2 regions of the Hydrogenophaga electricum genome follow, and region 2 is predicted to be linked to the other one. Evidence: riboswitches for the same ligand, from Rfam matches in the RefSeq annotation. Region 2 holds a riboswitch; the other holds the start of a gene.
The links. Region 2 has a riboswitch for S-adenosylhomocysteine ahead of ahcY (adenosylhomocysteinase). Riboswitches for the same ligand answer to the same signal wherever they lie in the genome.
Positions count from the first base shown of each region.

Region 1: another riboswitch for S-adenosylhomocysteine. It lies ahead of metH (methionine synthase); the one in region 2 lies ahead of ahcY (adenosylhomocysteinase).

Region 1 is NZ_BSPB01000077.1:2,764-8,390, forward strand. It holds gene QQK43_RS21540 (hypothetical protein) at 328-1,086, opposite strand; gene QQK43_RS21545 (transcriptional regulator) at 1,180-1,581, shown strand; S-adenosyl-L-homocysteine riboswitch at 1,590-1,708, shown strand; gene metH (methionine synthase) at 1,734-4,469, shown strand; gene QQK43_RS21555 (hypothetical protein) at 4,481-5,512, shown strand; gene QQK43_RS21560 (hypothetical protein) at 5,532-5,627, opposite strand, start outside.
Region 2 is NZ_BSPB01000009.1:21,700-32,790, reverse strand. It holds gene QQK43_RS07935 (MFS transporter) at 1-358, opposite strand, end outside; gene QQK43_RS07930 (HAD-IIB family hydrolase) at 355-1,167, opposite strand; S-adenosyl-L-homocysteine riboswitch at 1,223-1,317, shown strand; gene ahcY (adenosylhomocysteinase) at 1,390-2,838, shown strand; gene QQK43_RS07920 (TlyA family RNA methyltransferase) at 2,961-3,725, shown strand; gene metF (methylenetetrahydrofolate reductase [NAD(P)H]) at 3,710-4,537, shown strand; partial or broken gene QQK43_RS07910 (septal ring lytic transglycosylase RlpA family protein) at 4,660-4,932, shown strand; gene QQK43_RS07905 (OmpW/AlkL family protein) at 5,102-5,701, shown strand; gene QQK43_RS07900 (ATP-grasp domain-containing protein) at 5,740-6,711, opposite strand; gene QQK43_RS07895 (hypothetical protein) at 6,771-6,998, shown strand; gene QQK43_RS07890 (aKG-HExxH-type peptide beta-hydroxylase) at 7,098-8,006, shown strand; gene QQK43_RS07885 (2Fe-2S iron-sulfur cluster-binding protein) at 8,031-9,140, opposite strand; gene paaD (1,2-phenylacetyl-CoA epoxidase subunit PaaD) at 9,148-9,672, opposite strand; gene paaC (1,2-phenylacetyl-CoA epoxidase subunit PaaC) at 9,678-10,520, opposite strand; gene paaB (1,2-phenylacetyl-CoA epoxidase subunit PaaB) at 10,520-10,816, opposite strand; gene paaA (1,2-phenylacetyl-CoA epoxidase subunit PaaA) at 10,813-11,091, opposite strand, start outside.

The DNA of each region.
Region 1 (5,627 bases), on a different contig from region 2:
TCTCACCGCAACCCCGCCTTCTTCCCCAACCGGTACCAACTGCCGCAGCGTCAGCCCCAGGCTCTGGGCGCCGCGGCCATGGGTGCCGGGGTGTGGGGGCGGTTGCTCGGGCAGGTGCCGCGCCAGGCGTTCGATCACGTTGCCCAGCTCGCGGATGGCCGACCAGTTTCATGACCTCGCGCATGAGCAGCAGCTCCTGGGCGTGCCAGGCGGTCGGCGCGGCCAAGTCACCGGTGTCGGGCGGCATCCGTCAGAGTTTGGGGCAAAAGGGACATGCCCCCGACAAGCAATTTGCTCGCCAGCGCGGTGGCCGCCGAGCGGTCCGCTTCACGACGGCACGGTCCAGCACCGTGCCGTCTCGTGCACGCACCACCGGGCGCCATCCTGCTCAACCCGGTGGGCGATCAGGTACTCGCGCAGCAGCGCGAAGTCCATCGCGTCGGGCTGGACCAAAATCCAGCGGCGGTCCAGTCCGGCCGCACAGGCCGCCCAGTCGGGGTCAGCCGGCGCCACCAGCACCGGTTGGCGAGGGCGGGTGAAGGTGTGCGCCAGGTCGTTCCACAAGTTGGGGCTGGTGTGCCGGATATCTATCTCGGCGGCACCCGGCCCGGTGATGTAGACATGCTCCCGGCTTCGGGGGTGCGTCAGCGAGCGCACATGACCGAAGACGGTGTTCATCAAGCGGGCGATGCATTGCTCCGGATCGGTGTCGATGGGGATGACCAAAGCACCCTGCTGTGCCAGCAGTTCACGGGCCACGAACAGGTTCACCGTCAGTTCGGCCAGTGCCCTGGCGCGGTGCAGGACGAAGCCCAGCGGTGACGCTGCCGATTCCACCGCCGGTGGTAGTGTCTGCGCCAACCACACCAGGGGTATGCCCGCGCGCAGCGGGGCTTGTGATCCCCGGCCGCCGAGCAAGCCCAGCATGGCGCTGAGCGTGTCGCCGCGCAGCAGGTGCACGCGCGCGCTGTTGGGCCAATCGGCCGCCTCTGTGTGGGCGTCCTCCAACTGGGTCATGAGGTCCCGGGCGTGCCGGTGAGCAAAGGCCGCGATATCGGGCAGGTGGTGCAGCAGTGAGCGGTTCATGGCTTGTTCTTCCCTGGTTTTGTGAACAGAAAGTTTATCCAAAAACAAACCGAAAGTGTCTATTTGATGGCACGCCTTACTACGTTTCTGTTCATGAATGAAAAAGCGGAATTTGCCCAGCGGTTGCGCGACGCCATGGCGCAGGCGGGCTATCCCGTGCGCCCGGTGGTGCTGGAGCGTGAGTTCAATACGCGCTACTGGGGGCGTTCGGTCACGCTCCAGGGCGTGCGCCGCTGGCTGCGCGGCGAGGCGATTCCGTCGCAGGACAAGCTGCAGGTGCTGGCCGACTGGCTCGGTGTCGAACCCGAGGTGCTGCGCTTTGGCGTGGCGGTGCGGCAGTCGGTGCAGGAGCGCCGCCAGCGCTGGGAGGACGGGGCGGGTTACGTGGAGCGCGAAACCTTCGAGGCTTTCCTCTCGCTGCCCGCGCCGCAGCGCAAGATCGTGCGCGAGGTGATCCTCACGTTCGCCAAGGCGCACGAGAGCGACAACCGCTAAAATCGCCGCTCCTCAAGGAGCGCTGCAGCGCTGCCCGCCACCCGCTGGCGCCGGCGGTCGTCAGGCTTGAGGTTCCGGGCGTTCTCCGCCCGCCGGACCCACCGGTTTCCAACGGCGCTCACCAGTTCCCGATGTCTTCCCTGGTGAGCCCCATGACCGTTGTGACCGCCCCTGCCCCCGCTTCCGTTCGTCCCATGCTGCTGTCCGGCCTGGAGCCGCTGTTCATTGGCGAGGGCAGCCTGTTCGTCAACGTGGGCGAGCGCACCAACGTCACCGGCTCCAAGGCGTTCGCGCGCATGATCCTGGAAGGCCGCTACGAGGACGCGCTGGCGGTGGCGCGCCAGCAGGTGGAAAACGGCGCGCAGATCATCGACATCAACATGGACGAGGCCATGCTGGACAGCCAGGCCGCCATGGTGCGCTTCCTGAACCTGATCGCTGGCGAGCCCGACATCGCGCGCGTGCCGATCATGATCGACTCGTCCAAGTGGAGCGTGATCGAGGCCGGCCTGCAGTGCGTGCAGGGCAAGGGCATCGTCAACTCCATTTCCATGAAGGAAGGGGTGGAGAAGTTCAAGCACGAGGCGCGGCTGATCAAGCGCTATGGCGCGGCTGCCGTGGTGATGGCGTTTGACGAAGTGGGCCAGGCCGACACCTACGCGCGCAAGATTCAGATCTGCGAGCGCGCCTACCGCGTGCTGGTCGATGAAGTGGGCTTTCCGCCCGAAGACATCATCTTTGACCCCAACATCTTCGCGGTCGCGACCGGCATCGAAGAGCACAACAACTACGCGGTCGATTTCATCGAGGCCACGCGCTGGATCAAACAGCACCTGCCCGGTGCCAAGGTGAGCGGTGGTGTGTCCAACGTGTCGTTCAGCTTCCGCGGCAACGACCCGGTGCGCGAGGCGATCCACACCGTGTTCCTGTACCACGCGATCCAGGCCGGCATGGACATGGGCATCGTCAACGCCGGCATGGTGGGCGTGTACGACGAGCTGGAGCCCGAGCTGCGCGAGCGCGTGGAAGACGTGGTGCTCAATCGCCGGCCCGATGCGGGCGAGCGCCTCGTGGAAGTGGCGGAGAGCGCCAAGGGCGCGGCCAAGGACGACAGCAAGAAAAACGAATGGCGCGCGCTGCCGATCCGCGAACGCCTGACGCACGCGCTGGTGCGCGGCATCAACGAACACATCACCGAAGACACGGAAGAGATGTGGCAGCTCATCCAGGCCGAGGGCGGGCGCCCGCTGGCCGTGATCGAAGGCCCGCTGATGGACGGCATGAACGTGGTCGGCGACCTGTTCGGCCAGGGCAAGATGTTCCTTCCGCAGGTGGTGAAAAGCGCGCGCGTGATGAAGCAGGCCGTGGCCCACCTGCTGCCCTACATCGAAGAGGAAAAGCGCCAGCTCGAAGCGGCCGGTGCCGACGTGCGCAGCAAGGGCAAGATCGTGATCGCCACCGTCAAGGGCGACGTGCACGACATCGGCAAGAACATCGTCACCGTGGTCCTGCAGTGCAACAACTTCGAGGTGGTGAACATGGGCGTGATGGTGCCCTGGCAGGACATCCTGGCCAAGGCCAAGGAAGAGGGCGCCGACATCGTGGGGCTGTCGGGCCTGATCACCCCCAGCCTGGAAGAGATGCAGGTGGTGGCGGCCGAGATGCAAAAGGACCCGCATTTCCGCGACAAACAGATTCCGCTGCTGATCGGCGGCGCCACCACCAGCCGCGTGCACACGGCGGTGAAGATCGCGCCGCACTACGCCGGCCCGGTGGTCTACGTGCCCGACGCCTCGCGCAGCGTGAGCGTGGCCCAGGGGCTGATCGGTGACGGCCGGGTGCAGTACCTGGCCGAACTCAACGCTGACTACGAAAAGGTGCGCCAGCAGCACGCCAACAAGAAGGCCGTGCCGCTGTGGCCACTGGCGCAGGCGCGCGCCAACGCCACGCCGGTGGACTTCAGCACTTACACGCCGCCCGCGCCCAAGTTCATCGGCCGGCGGGTGTTCAAGAACTTCGATCTGGCCGAAGCCGCCCGGTACATCGACTGGGGGCCGTTCTTCCAGACCTGGGATCTGGCCGGTCCGTACCCCGCCATCCTCGACGACGAGATCGTGGGCGAGCAGGCGAAGAAGGTGTTCGCCGATGGCAAGGCCATGCTGAAAAAGATCATCGATGGCCGCTGGCTGACCGCCAACGCGGTGATCGGCCTGTACCCGGCCAACCGCGTGAACGCGGACGACATCGCGCTCTACGCCGACGAAACCCGCCGCCAGCCGGTGCTGACCTGGCACGGTCTGCGCCAGCAGACCGAAAAGCAGGACATCGACGGCGTGATGCGGCCCAGCCGCTGCCTGGCCGATTTTGTGGCGCCCGTCGGCACGGCCGACTACGTGGGCGTGTTCGCGGTCACCGCCGGCATCGGCGCCGAGAAGAAGGAAAAGCAGTTCCTCGACGCGCACGACGACTACAACGCCATCCTGTTCAAGGCTCTGGCCGACCGCCTGGCCGAGGCCATGGCCGAATGCATGCACGAGCGCGTGCGCAAGGACCTGTGGGGCTATGCGGCCGACGAGGCCCTGAGCAACGAAGACCTGATCAAGGAAAAGTACCGCGGCATCCGCCCGGCGCCGGGTTACCCGGCCTGCCCGGACCACTCGGTCAAGCATGGCATGTTCGAGCTGCTGGCCGCCAGCGAGATCGGCATGGCGCTGACCGACAGTCTGGCCATGACGCCGGCCGCCAGCGTGAGCGGCTTCTACTTGGCCCACCCGGCGTCGACCTACTTCAACGTCGGCAAGATCGGCGACGATCAGGTGGAGGACCTGGCCGCGCGCAGCGGCGTGGACGTGGCCGACCTCAAGCGCTGGCTCGGCCCCAACCTCTGAGGACACACGCCGTGCGGCGCAGGCTGGGGGCGTGGGCGATGGGGCTGTCGCTGGCCCTGGCCGGTTGCGCCACGCTGCCGCCGCCCCTGGCCGCCGAGCTGCGGGCCGATCCGGCACAAGGGCCCGACCCCTACCGCTTGCGCACCCCGTCGCCGGTCGGACCGGTGGCCGCACCCGACGCCGCCTACCTCGCCCGTGCGCCGGACCCGGGCCAGCTCGTTTCGGGCCTGGTGCTGGTGTGGTCCAACCCGGGCGCCACGGGCCTGTTCGTCGGCCTGTTCGGCGAGCCCTTCATGCCCTGGACCCACATCGGTCTGATCGCGGTCGAGCCCGACGGCGTGTTCGTCTACGACACCAACGCCAACCTCAGCCTGACGGACCAGGGCCCGGCCACCGGCCACGAGGGGCGCGGCGTGCAGCGCATTCCTTACGAGCGCTACGTCGATTCGGGCCAGATATTCGGGCTTTACGCGCCGCCGCCCGATGTGGACACCGACCGCCTGCTGCAACACGTGCGCGAGCAGTACGCGCGGCGCACGCCGTTCGACGCCCGCTTCGATGCCGACGATCCGTCGGCGCTGTACTGCTCGGAGTTGGTGGCCCATGCCTGGGTGGCCGCGGGAGCGCCGCCGTTGCGGCCGGTACCCGCGCGCGACCACCGCAGCTACAACCTGGTGCGCCAGCTGCTCGGCATTCCCGACACCGGGTTCTACCTGCCCGACCAGTTCATCGACCCGCAGCGGCAATTGGCGCTGTGGAGCCGGACGCATTCGCCGGCCCGGATCGAGGCGCTGTTTGCGGCCCGGCGTGAACTGGCGCTGCGGCTGGCGCCCGACGCGCCGCTGGGCCGGCTGATCCGCTGGGACGACGCGGCCCTGTCGCTCTCGGCCGCCCTGCACCTGCGCGAAGCCCCGCAGCGCTTCGTCGACGCGGCACTAGCCGGTACGGCGGTGGCGGAAACCCCGGCGCAGGCCCGCGTGCGGGTGCACGCCCTGGCCGATGCGTTCTTCGGCCCCCTGCCGCAGCCCGCCGGGCGCCCCTGAGCTGTTTTTCGCGCAGCTTTCAGCCGCGTGTCCACTGTTGGGTGATGGTGCCCGCGCTGCCGCCCGAGAAGGTGAGCGTCAGCGTGTTGCCGCTGATGCGGTAGGTGGCGCTGCC
Region 2 (11,091 bases):
CGAAGACGAACCACGCCGCGAGCGCATCGGTGGCCAGGAAGCCGGCGATCGCCACCACGGGCACGGCAGCGGCCAGCCACAGCGTGGGGCGCCGGCCCAGGCGTTGGGTGATGGCCGAGGCGAACGGCGTGATGGCGAAGATGCCGACCCAGCCCGTGGCCGCGAACAGCCCGGCCATCGAGGTCGACAGCCCGTCGCCCTTGAGCCGCAGCAGCAGCAGGGGCATGAGCATGAAGTAGCCGATCAGCTCGAAGAAGGTGGAGCCGAAAATGGCCACCAGGCCCCGGCCGGCCTGCGGGGCGGACGTTCCGGTGCCGGCGATGCCCGAGTGGGCCGGGGGCAGCGGGTGCTCGCTCATGCCGGACTCCGGGCGCCGCGCGCGGCCAGCAGGGCATCGACCATTTCGGCAAAACCGGCACCGCGTTCGCCGGCGGTCCGGTAACGGGGCGGGTGGGTGAGTGCCGGCAGAAAGCGCGCGACATTGCCCACGCCGATGCTCTGGCTGAAGTGGGCGAACAGGGGCGCGTCGTTGGTCGAGTCGCCGATGAAGGCCCAGCACTCGCGCTCGGCGTCCAGGTCGCGCCCGAGCCGCTCGCGCACGATCCAGCGTGCCCCGCTGAGTTTGTCGTGGTCGCCGATCCAGCCGTTGATATGGATGGAACTGACGGTCGCTTTCAGGCCGGCTTCCTGCATCCGGCGTTGCACGAGGGCGGTGTCGGCCGGTATCAGGTGGGCGAATTCGCTGTGGTCGATGGCGATGTCGGTTTCGCGGCCCGCACTGTCCTGCGCCAGCCGCGCATGCGGCAGCTCGGCCAGGATGGCGTGGGCCACCGCCTGCAACCGCCGGGCGTGGCGCTGCCGCGTGGGCGCGTCCTGCTGATAGGCGCGGCACAGGGCCCCATCGCTGCCGCGCCAGAAGGCCACGGCGCCGTTTTCCGCCACGATGCCATCGACCGGCCAGGCCAGCGCGAAGGGGGCGCTCCAGCCGGCCGGGCGACCGGTGATGGCGAACACCGGCAGGCCGGCATGGCGCAGACGCTGCAGCGCGGCGCCCGCGTCGGGCGTGAGGGCACCCCCGGTGGTGAGGGTGTCGTCGATGTCGGTGAGCACGCCCTGGATGCGGGCCCGGGCGGCCAGGGGCCAGTCGGAAAGCGGCGTCGGGTTCATAAGGGGCCGCCAGTTTCGCAGATGCCTGAAAAGCCTGCCTGCGCTAGAATTCCACCATTCCGAGGAGCGTTGCAGCGTCCCCACCGGTGGAGTTCACCGGCCGCGGGGCGTGAGGCTCGGATCCCTTCTTCGCAACGACGCTCATCCACTGCACGAGTGAGGTGAGTCCGGTTCCCCATCGTCGGTGGCTTTCTGCCCAACGTCGCTTTTGGAGCCTTCCACATGAACGCACGCACGCCTGCCCCCCACGCCGATTCCGTCATTGCCGACATCGGCCTGGCCGACTGGGGCCGCAAGGAAATCCAGGTCGCCGAGACCGAAATGCCCGGCCTGATGGCCATCCGCGACGAGTTCGCCAAGAAGCAGCCGCTCAAGGGCGCGCGCATCACCGGCTCGCTGCACATGACGATCCAGACTGCGGTGCTGATCGAAACCCTGCAGGCGCTGGGCGCCGAAGTGCGCTGGGCCTCGTGCAACATCTTCAGCACGCAGGACCACGCCGCCGCCGCCATTGCGGCCAACGGCACGCCGGTGTTCGCCGTCAAGGGTGAGACCCTGGTCGATTACTGGGACTACACCCACCGCATCTTCGAATTCGGCCCCAAGGGCTCGAAGACCGAAGGCCCGAACATGATCCTGGACGATGGCGGCGACGCCACGCTGCTGATGCACCTGGGCGCCGCGGCCGAGAAGGACATCAAGGCGCTGGGCAAGGCCAAGAGCGAGGAAGAGAAAATCTTGCACGCGGCCATCAAGGCCAAGCTCAAGCAGGACCCGACCTGGTACAGCCGCCGCCTGAAGAACATCATCGGCGTGACCGAAGAGACCACCACCGGCGTGCACCGCCTGAACGAGATGTCGGCCAAGGGCACGCTGATGCTGCGCGCCATCAACGTCAACGACTCGGTCACCAAGAGCAAGTTCGACAACCTGTACGGCTGCCGCGAGTCGCTGGTGGACGGCATCAAGCGCGCGACCGACGTGATGATTGCCGGCAAGGTGGCCGTGGTCTGCGGTTATGGCGACGTGGGCAAGGGTTCGGCCCAGGCGCTGCGTGCGCTCAGCGCCCAGGTGTGGGTGACCGAGATCGACCCCATCAACGCACTGCAGGCCGCCATGGAAGGCTACCGCGTCGTGACCATGGAGTACGCCGCCGACAAGGCCGACATCTTCGTCACGACCACCGGCAACAAGGACGTGATCCGCTACGAGCACATGGTGGCCATGAAGGACCAGGCCATCGTCTGCAACATCGGCCACTTCGACAACGAGATCGACGTTGCCTCGCTGGAGAAGAACTGCCAGTGGGAAGAGATCAAGCCGCAGGTGGACCACGTGATCTTCCCCAAGGTCGGCAAGAAGCCGGCCAAGCGCATCATCCTGCTGGCCAAGGGCCGGCTGGTGAATCTGGGCTGCGGCACCGGCCACCCCAGCTACGTGATGTCGTCCAGCTTCGCGAACCAGACCATTGCCCAGATCGAGCTGTTCACCAAGCCCAAGGACTACAAGGTCGGCCAGGTCTACGTGCTGCCCAAGCACCTGGATGAAAAGGTCGCGCGCCTTCAACTGTCCAAGCTGGGCGCCCAGCTGACCACCCTGACCAAGGAACAGGCCGCCTACATCGGCGTGCCGGTGCAAGGGCCGTACAAGCCCGACACGTACCGGTATTGATCCCCCGCGCAGCATGAGGACGCCCCTCGCGCGGCCTTCGGTGTCACCCTCCTGGGGGTGGCGCTGGTGGCCCGGTCAAGCCGGTTCCACTGCGCCCTGGCATCAGATCTCTTCATCCCATCATGCGTGCTGACCAGTTGCTGGTTGACCGTGGCCTGGCCGCATCGCGCTCGCAAGCGCAGCGGCTGATCGCGGCGGGCGTGCGCTGGCGCCTGCCCGGCGGCGACTGGAAAACGGTGACCAAGAACGGCGAGGAGCTGCGCGAAACGGTGGATCTGGAGCTGCTGGACACGGCGGAATCGCGCTTCGTCTCGCGCGGCGGACTCAAACTCGATGCGGCACTCACCCACTGCGGCATCGACGTGGCGGGCCTGCGCTGCCTCGACGTGGGGCAGAGCAGCGGTGGCTTCACCGACGGCCTGCTGCAGCGCGGTGCGGCGCACGTGGTCGGGGTGGACGTGGGCCAGGGCCAGTTGCATCCTTCGCTGCGGAACGATCCGCGCGTGATCTGCATCGAAAAGTGCAATGCGCGCGACTTGACCGCACCACAGCTGGTGGCTGCTGGCGGCGCTGCGGCCGCCGCGCCGTTCGATCTGATCGTCGGCGATCTGTCTTTCATCTCGCAGACGCTGGTCTGGCCGGCCTTGGTGCCGCTGCTCAAGGCTGGCGGGCCGGGGTTGCTGATGCTGGTCAAGCCGCAGTTCGAGTTGCAGCCTGAACACATCGGCAAAGGGGGGCTGGTGAAAAACCCCGCCAGCTACGCCCTAGTGCAGCAGCGCATGGCCCAGGCCTGTGCCGATCACGGTCTGCGCTGCCGCGACTATTTCGACAGCGCCATCACCGGTGGTGATGGCAACCGGGAGTTTTTCGTATGGGCCTGCCCCTGAGTTTTGAATTCTTTCCGCCCAAGACGCCCGAGGGCGCCGACAAGCTGCGCGCCGTGCGCCAGCAGCTGTACGCGCTCCAGCCCGAGTTCTGTTCGGTGACCTATGGCGCCGGCGGCTCCACGCAGCAAGGGACCTTCGACACCGTGAAGGCCATCCTGACCGAAGGTGTGGACGCGGCATCGCATTTTTCCTGCATTGGCGCCACCAAGACCAGCGTGCGCGATCAGCTCGCGCAGCTCAAGACCATGGGCGTGCGGCGGCTGGTGGCGCTGCGGGGCGATCTGCCCAGCGGCTATGGCATCGGTGGTGAATTTCAGTACGCCAGCGATCTGGTGGCTTTCATCCGTGCCGAAACCGGGCGCGACTTCCACATCGAAGTGGCCGCCTACCCCGAGGTGCACCCGCAGGCCCGCTCGCCCGAGGCCGACCTCAAGGCCTATGCGGCCAAGGTGAGGGCGGGCGCGGATTCCGCGATCACCCAGTATTTCTACAGTGCCGACGCCTATGCCCGTTTCGTCGACGAGGCGCGGGCGCTGGGGGCCGATGTACCGGTGGTGCCGGGGATCATGCCCATCACCAGCTCCACGCAATTGATGCGCTTTTCCGACGCGTGTGGTGCGGAGATTCCTCGCTGGATCCGCCTGCGGCTGCAGGCCTATGGCGACGACACGGCGTCCATCAAGGCCTTCGGGCTCGACGTGGTCAGCAGCCTGGTCGAACGCCTGGTGGCGCTGGGCGCTCCGGCCCTGCACTTCTACACCATGAACCAGAGCGCGGCGACCCTCGAGCTCGTGCGCCGACTGCGGGCATGACGTCCCCGGGCTGGCAACGCCGCATGTTCCTGGTGCTGGGCGTGGCGGCGCTGGCCGGCTGCAGCACACAGCGGGACGCCCTGGGCGACACCAACTGGCACCCAGGGCGGGTGCCCATCGTCCTGGCCTCCTGGTATGGCGACCGGTTTCATGGGCGGCGCACGGCCAGCGGAGAACGCTTCGACCGCGACGAACTCACGGCCGCGCACCCGACGTTGCCATTTGGCACCTGGTTGCGCGTGCGCAGTGTCGATACCGGGCGCGAAGTGGTCGTGCGCATCAACGACCGGGGGCCGAACACGGGCAACCGCGCCATCGATCTCAGCCACGCCGCTGCCGAAGCGCTGGGGGTGCGGCACCGGGGCGTGTTTCGGGTGCAGCTGCTGCCTGAGTGAAAGCGGGTTCCCCGCCAGCATTGACGTGCGTCAAAAGCGTGCAAAGAAAAACCGATGCCCCGAATCGGGGCGCCGGTCGGGTTTGATCTGACGCAAAGTTGCGCCCCATCGGGTCTTCTGTAATGGCCGCCGGGAATGTTCCCGTGACGAGGATGAAGAAGACATCATGATGAAGAAGCACATCGTTGCCGTCGCTGCCCTGGCGATGCTGTCGGCCGGCGCCGCCATGGCGCAGGACTTCAAGTCCGGAGACCTGCTGGTGCGTGCGCGTGCCGTGCACCTCGACAGTGCCAACAAGGACAGCACCGGTCTGGCGCTTTCGGTCAACAACAAGTGGCTGCCGGAAGTCGATTTCACCTACTTCCTGAGCCCGAACCTGGCGGCCGAACTGATCCTGACCGTGCCGCAGAAGCACACCCTGTCGGCGGGCAATGGCGCGCTGGACATCGGCAGCCTCAAACACCTGCCGCCGACGCTGACGGTGCAGTACCACTTCGACGCCGGCAGCTTCAAGCCGTATGTGGGTGCCGGCTTGAACTACACGCGCTTCAGCTCGGTCAAGCTGCCGGCAGGCGTCGACATCAAGCGCAACAGCACCGGCCTGGCGTTGCAGGTGGGGGTGGACGTGCCGCTGTCCCAGACCCTGTACCTGAACTTTGACGTGAAGAAGGTCAACATCGGCACCAAGGTCTCCGCCGGTGGCGCCGAAATCGGCAAGTTCAAGGTCGATCCGGTGCTGGTGGGCGTGGGCCTGGGCTGGAAGTTCTGAGCAGCACCGTCAAGGGTTGAGGGCCTTTCGCGGGGCCCTCACACCCGGGGCACCGGCCTGCGTTGATCGCGCAGACGGATCCAGCCTCGGGGGTGCGGTGGCACCTGTGCCCCGAACGCTTCGATCAGGTCGCGGCGAATGCGTTGCATGGTGGCGCTCCGGTCGGCATTCGGGTGCATCAATTCGTCGGGTGCACCACTGCCCATATGGGGGTTGGTGTTGATTTCATAGGCCTGCGGACCCGCGTCCGTGAGACCGAAATCCAGCCGGCCAAAGGTTGACCCGGCCGCGTCGAACACGCGGTGTACGAACGCCGCGTGCGGGTAGTGATCCATTTCAGTCAGCTCTTCCCGGTACTGGGCTTCGGAGGCCACACCCAGTTCCCCCACTTTGGCCATCCAGTGCCGCTGGTTGACGGTGACCGCGCGGACGATGCGGTCACCGATGCGGTAAGCCGCGTGTTTCTGAAAAGCCCCCGTCGCGCTGGGGGTGGCGGCAAAAGTGATGAAGGCCAGGTCACTGAGTGTGAAGCCTTGCGCCAGCGCTGCTTCGAGCGCCTGCTGGCAGGCAGTCCCATCGTGCAGCAATTCGGACAGCACGCCCCGGTGCCCGGCCAGTGTGCGGAGAAACACCGGAAAGCGATCCGGCCACTCCCCGGCTGCGGGCAGGTGGCAGCCAAACGTGTTGATGCCTGAGTGCTGGAGCTGTTTGAGCAGGAAGGCTCTGGGGCGAAACTGGCGGGGATCGTTGAGCACGGTCATGCCCGCAGCCACCAGGGTCTGAAACAATTCCCCCGCCACCTGGAGTTCGCTGACGGACAGACGATCAAAGTCGGTCAGGACGTAGGTGCCCACGGGGGTGCGGGCTGCAGGCAGCCACTGTTCATAGCAGAACCGCTGCACCTCGATGCCCGTCGGTGCCAGCAATGCCGGCCAAGCCTGAAACGTGTAGGCATGGTCCCGGGTGGTGACGTAAATCAGTCGACGGACGCGGTTGACGGAGGCCTGCATCGATGTAATTATGAGGCAGTGTGTCCATTTGTGTAGACACTTTGACTGGAGCGTATTCGATGAACATCAAGTTGGATGTCCGCAAGTTGCTGGGTTTCCGTCTCGACGCGGCTCGGCTGGCCCCGTCGGATGGTGTGGCCGATGTCTCGGTATCCATTGACGATGCGCAGCAACGGCAGCTGCGGGTGGGGATCAAGCGCGGGGTGAAGCAGGGTTTCAAGGTCGGTCGCAAGACGTCCCCGCTGCTGGGCCTGAAAAGGGGCGACAAGCGCGGCATGTGCGCTTGATGGGCGTTCCGGCGACGTTGGCTGGGGGCGTGCCGCACGCCGAGGTGTGACATGGGGTTTGTGCCCTCGGCTGCGCGTGGCCAACAGCTGAATCGGGGAATGCAGGCGGATCTGCTGGGCAGTCTCCTCCATCTCGCTGAGGCCGGGCCTGCTGGACTTCAGGAGGCGCTGTATCCCACCATGGAGCGCCTGTCTGCGGGGCAGTCTTTGGGGCCCGAGGCCTTCGGGCTCTATTTCCAGTTGGCCGAGCACCTGTTGCTGGACGAGCCCGAGCCCGCCTTGGCGGTGGCGCACCGGCTGGCGGCCTGCCCGGCTCGCCCCGATCCGGGCGGCGCATGGTGTGTTCGTGGCCGGGGCAGCCTGGAGGCGCGTACGCTGGATGCCATCCTGGACGCACGTCTGGGCGAAGAGGCCGATGCCTTCCATCCCTTGGGCGAGGCGGACGTACAGGCGTTTGAGGTTCTGCTCCGGGCGGGGCGCGAGCTGCTGGCCGAGGGCTTGCCGGCATTGCATGGGGAACTGACGGCCATCGTCTCGGATGTGTTGCTGGCGCAGGCGCCGCCGGGGGCCCGTTACGAGTTTGACGGGGCGTCGCATTACCAGTTCTGGGGCCTGTTGCTGCTCAACCCCCGGCATCACCGCGACCGTCTCGCCGTGGCCGAGGTGTTGGCGCACGAGTCCGGTCACAGTGTGCTGTTCGGTATGTGTCGTGAGCAGGCGCTGATCGAAAACGCCGACGACGAACTCTATCCCTCACCGTTGCGGGAAGATCCGCGCCCGATGGATGGCATTGTTCATGCGACCTATGTTTCCGCTCGCATGGCCTGGGCCATGGAGGGTTTGGCCGGCAGCGGGTGTCTGAACGATGCCGAGCACAAGGCCGCATTGCTGGCTGCGGCAGACGATCGGCGGCGGTTCCAGGCGGGATTCGCCACAGTGTGTGAACACGCCCAGTTGACCCCGTTGGGCCGGGAGGTCATGGAGGATGCGCGCGGATGGGTGGGCTGATGCGGCAACTGTGCCGCCAGGGCTTCAGCGCTCGTCGTAGCTGACCACCAGCGTGCTGGTGGTCGGCCGAGCCTGGCAGGACAGCACGAAACCCTTCTCGGTTTCCCAAGGCTCCAGTGTGAAGTTCTTGTCCATGGTGACCTGTCCGTCCATCACCTTGGCTCGGCAGGTGCAGCACACGCCGCCTTTGCACGACCAGGGCAGATCGAGCCCGGCGTTGAGCGCGGCGTCGAGCACGTGCTCGTCCTTGCGCATCCGGAGTGCATGGGGTTTGCCGTCGAGCATCACCGTCAAGGCGACTTCCCCGAGTTTCCGTTCCGCAGGCTGGCTCGGCGTGGGAGCCTGGCGCTGACCGGCTGGTTGCACATCCGGTGTGGGCGAGGTGAAGCGTTCGGTGTGGATGCGGTCGGGTCGCACGCCGGCATCGAGCAAGGCCTTTTCCGTGGCGTCGATCATGGCTTCGGGCCCGCATACGAAGACCTCGTCCATGCTGCCCACTGGCAGCAGCGCGCCCATGAGGGCGCGCACCTTGTCGCCGTCGATGCGGCCTTCGAGCAGCGGCACTTCGTTGGCCTGGCGTGAAAGCACGTGGATGAGCGTGAGGCGACCAGGGTAGCGGTCCTTCAGGTCCTGCAGGTCCTCGTTGAACATGACGCTGGCCATGCGCCGGTTGCCGTAGACCAGGGTGAATTTGGCGTCCGGGGCGTCTTCCAGCGTGCTGGCCATGATGGACAGGATGGGCGTGATGCCCGAGCCGGCCGCGAAACCCACGCGGTGGATTGCACGCGGCTTGCGCACCGTGAAGCGCCCATCGGGGGGCATCACGCGCAGCGTGTCACCCGCCCGGAGCTGGGTGGCCGCCCAGTGGGAGAACACGCCCCCTTCGACCGGCCGGATCCCCAGCGTGAGTTCGCCATGTTTTGCGAGCCGGCTGCGCGGGCTGCTGATCGAGTAGCTGCGGCGCACGTCCTGGCCACCGATGTCTGCGCGCAGTGTGAGGAACTGGCCGGGTTCGAAGGCGAAGGTTTCGCGCAGGGTCTCGGGGATGGCAAGCGAGATTGCCACCGCACCCGCCGCTTCGGGGTCGACGCGTGAGACGGTGAGCTCGTGAAAGCGGGGGGCGGCGGTGCTCATGGCGTCGTCAGTAGGGTTTGAAGTGGTCGAAAGGTTCGAGGCAGTCGAGACAGCGGTGTTGCGCTTTGCAGGCGGTGGAGCCAAAGGGCGCGATCCGCGTGGTGTTGCGCGAGCCGCAGTGCGGGCAGGTCACGCTGGCCGGGCGTGCCGCGTGCCGGCTGAAGCGCAGAACGCCGGGCGTGGTCGCTGGCTCGCTGCCACCCTGCGGTGGCGCGATACCGTAGGCGCGCAGCTTCTCTTTGGCCGCTGTGCTCATCCAGTCGGTGGTCCAGGCCGGTGCGAGCTGTGTCACCACCCGGCCGGGCAGGCCGGCATCGCGCAGCGCCACCAAGATGTCGTCGGCGATCTGGCCCATGGCCGGGCAACCGCTGTAGGTGGGCGTGATGACGACCTCGGGCACGCCGTCGGCGCCTTCGCGCACGGCACGCAGGATGCCGAGCTCGCTCAGGCTGACGACCGGAATCTCCGGGTCGGTCAGGTGCGCCAGCGCTTGGGAGACGGCTTGCAGCGATGCCTCGGTGGCCGCGCTCATGGCGTTCACCAGACGGCGGTGGGGTGAGCGCGGGCCAGGCTCTGCATCTCGGCGAGCAGGAATCCCAGGTGTTCCGAATGGATGCCTGTGTGGCCCTGTGCGATGTAACCCGGGTGGGGCTGGTCGTGGCGTGTCAGCGTGGCTTCGGCCAGGGTCTCGTTCACCAGCGCGTTCCAGTGCTCGCGCAAGCTGAGGATGTCGACCCCCGTGCCGTCCTGTGCCGCGGCGGACTCCGCCGGTCCCGGATGCCAGAAGGCTTCGCAGTACGGCAGCAGGAGGTCGATCGCGTTCTGGGCGCGGCGGTGCGACTCTTCGGTGCCGTCGCCGAAGCGCACCAGCCAGTCGCCCGCGTGCTGCAGGTGGTAGCGCACTTCTTTGAGCGATTTGGCGGCGATGGCAGCCAGTTGTTCATCCTTGGACGCGCGCAGGCTGTCCCACATCAGCACCATCAGCGCGCTCACCAGGAAGTTGCGCGCGATGGTCACGGCGTAGTCGCGCTCGCTCACCGCGTAGCCCACCAAAGGGCCGTGGTGCGGCAGCTCCATCAGCGTGTGGTTGCGAAACTCGGCGGTGTCGCGGAAATAGGCAAGGGTGTCCTCGGTCACGCGACCGTCCTGGCGAGCGCCCTGCAGGTGCGCGAAGCGCTGGGCCAGTGAGGCGTTGCTGTTGATCAGCTCCGCCGCGTGCTGGTACAGCAGGCGGGCTTGGCCGATCAGGTCCAGGCTGTTGTTGGCCAGCGCCAGGTCCTCTTCGAGGATGGGGCCGTGGCCGCACCACTCGGCGTTGCGCTGGCCGAGCACCAGGGCGTTGTCGGCCAGGTGGAGAAGGTAGTCGATGGGCGCCTTCATCACATGTGCCCCACTTTGTCCGGGATCTCGTAGAAGGTCGGGTGGCGGTAGATCTTGTCGGCCGCCGGGTCGAAGAAGCTGTCCTTGCTGTCGGGCTCGCTGGCGGTGATGGCGGTCGACGGCACAACCCAGATGCTCACACCTTCCTGCCGGCGGGTGTAGACGTCGCGCGCCATTTGCAGCGCGTGGCGTGCGTCGCTGGCATGCAGGCTGCCGCAGTGCTTGTGTTCCAGGCCCTGCTTGCTGCGCACGAACACTTCCCAGAGGGGCCACTCTTTCAATGCTGGCGCGTTCATGCGGCCTCCTTCTGCTGACGTTGCTGCTGTTTGCGGGCGTGGGCGAGGGCGGCTTCGCGCACCCAGGCACCCTGTTCGTGGGCCTTGACGCGGGTGGCCAGGCGCTCCTGGTTCATCGGGCCGTGGCCGTTGACCGTGGCCCAGAACTCGTCCCAGTCGATCTGTCCGTAGTCCCAGTGGCCACGCGCCTCGTTCCATTTCAGGTCCGGGTCGGGCAAGGTCACGCCCAGCACCTCGGCCTGCGGCACGGTGGCGTCGACGAACTTCTGGCGCAG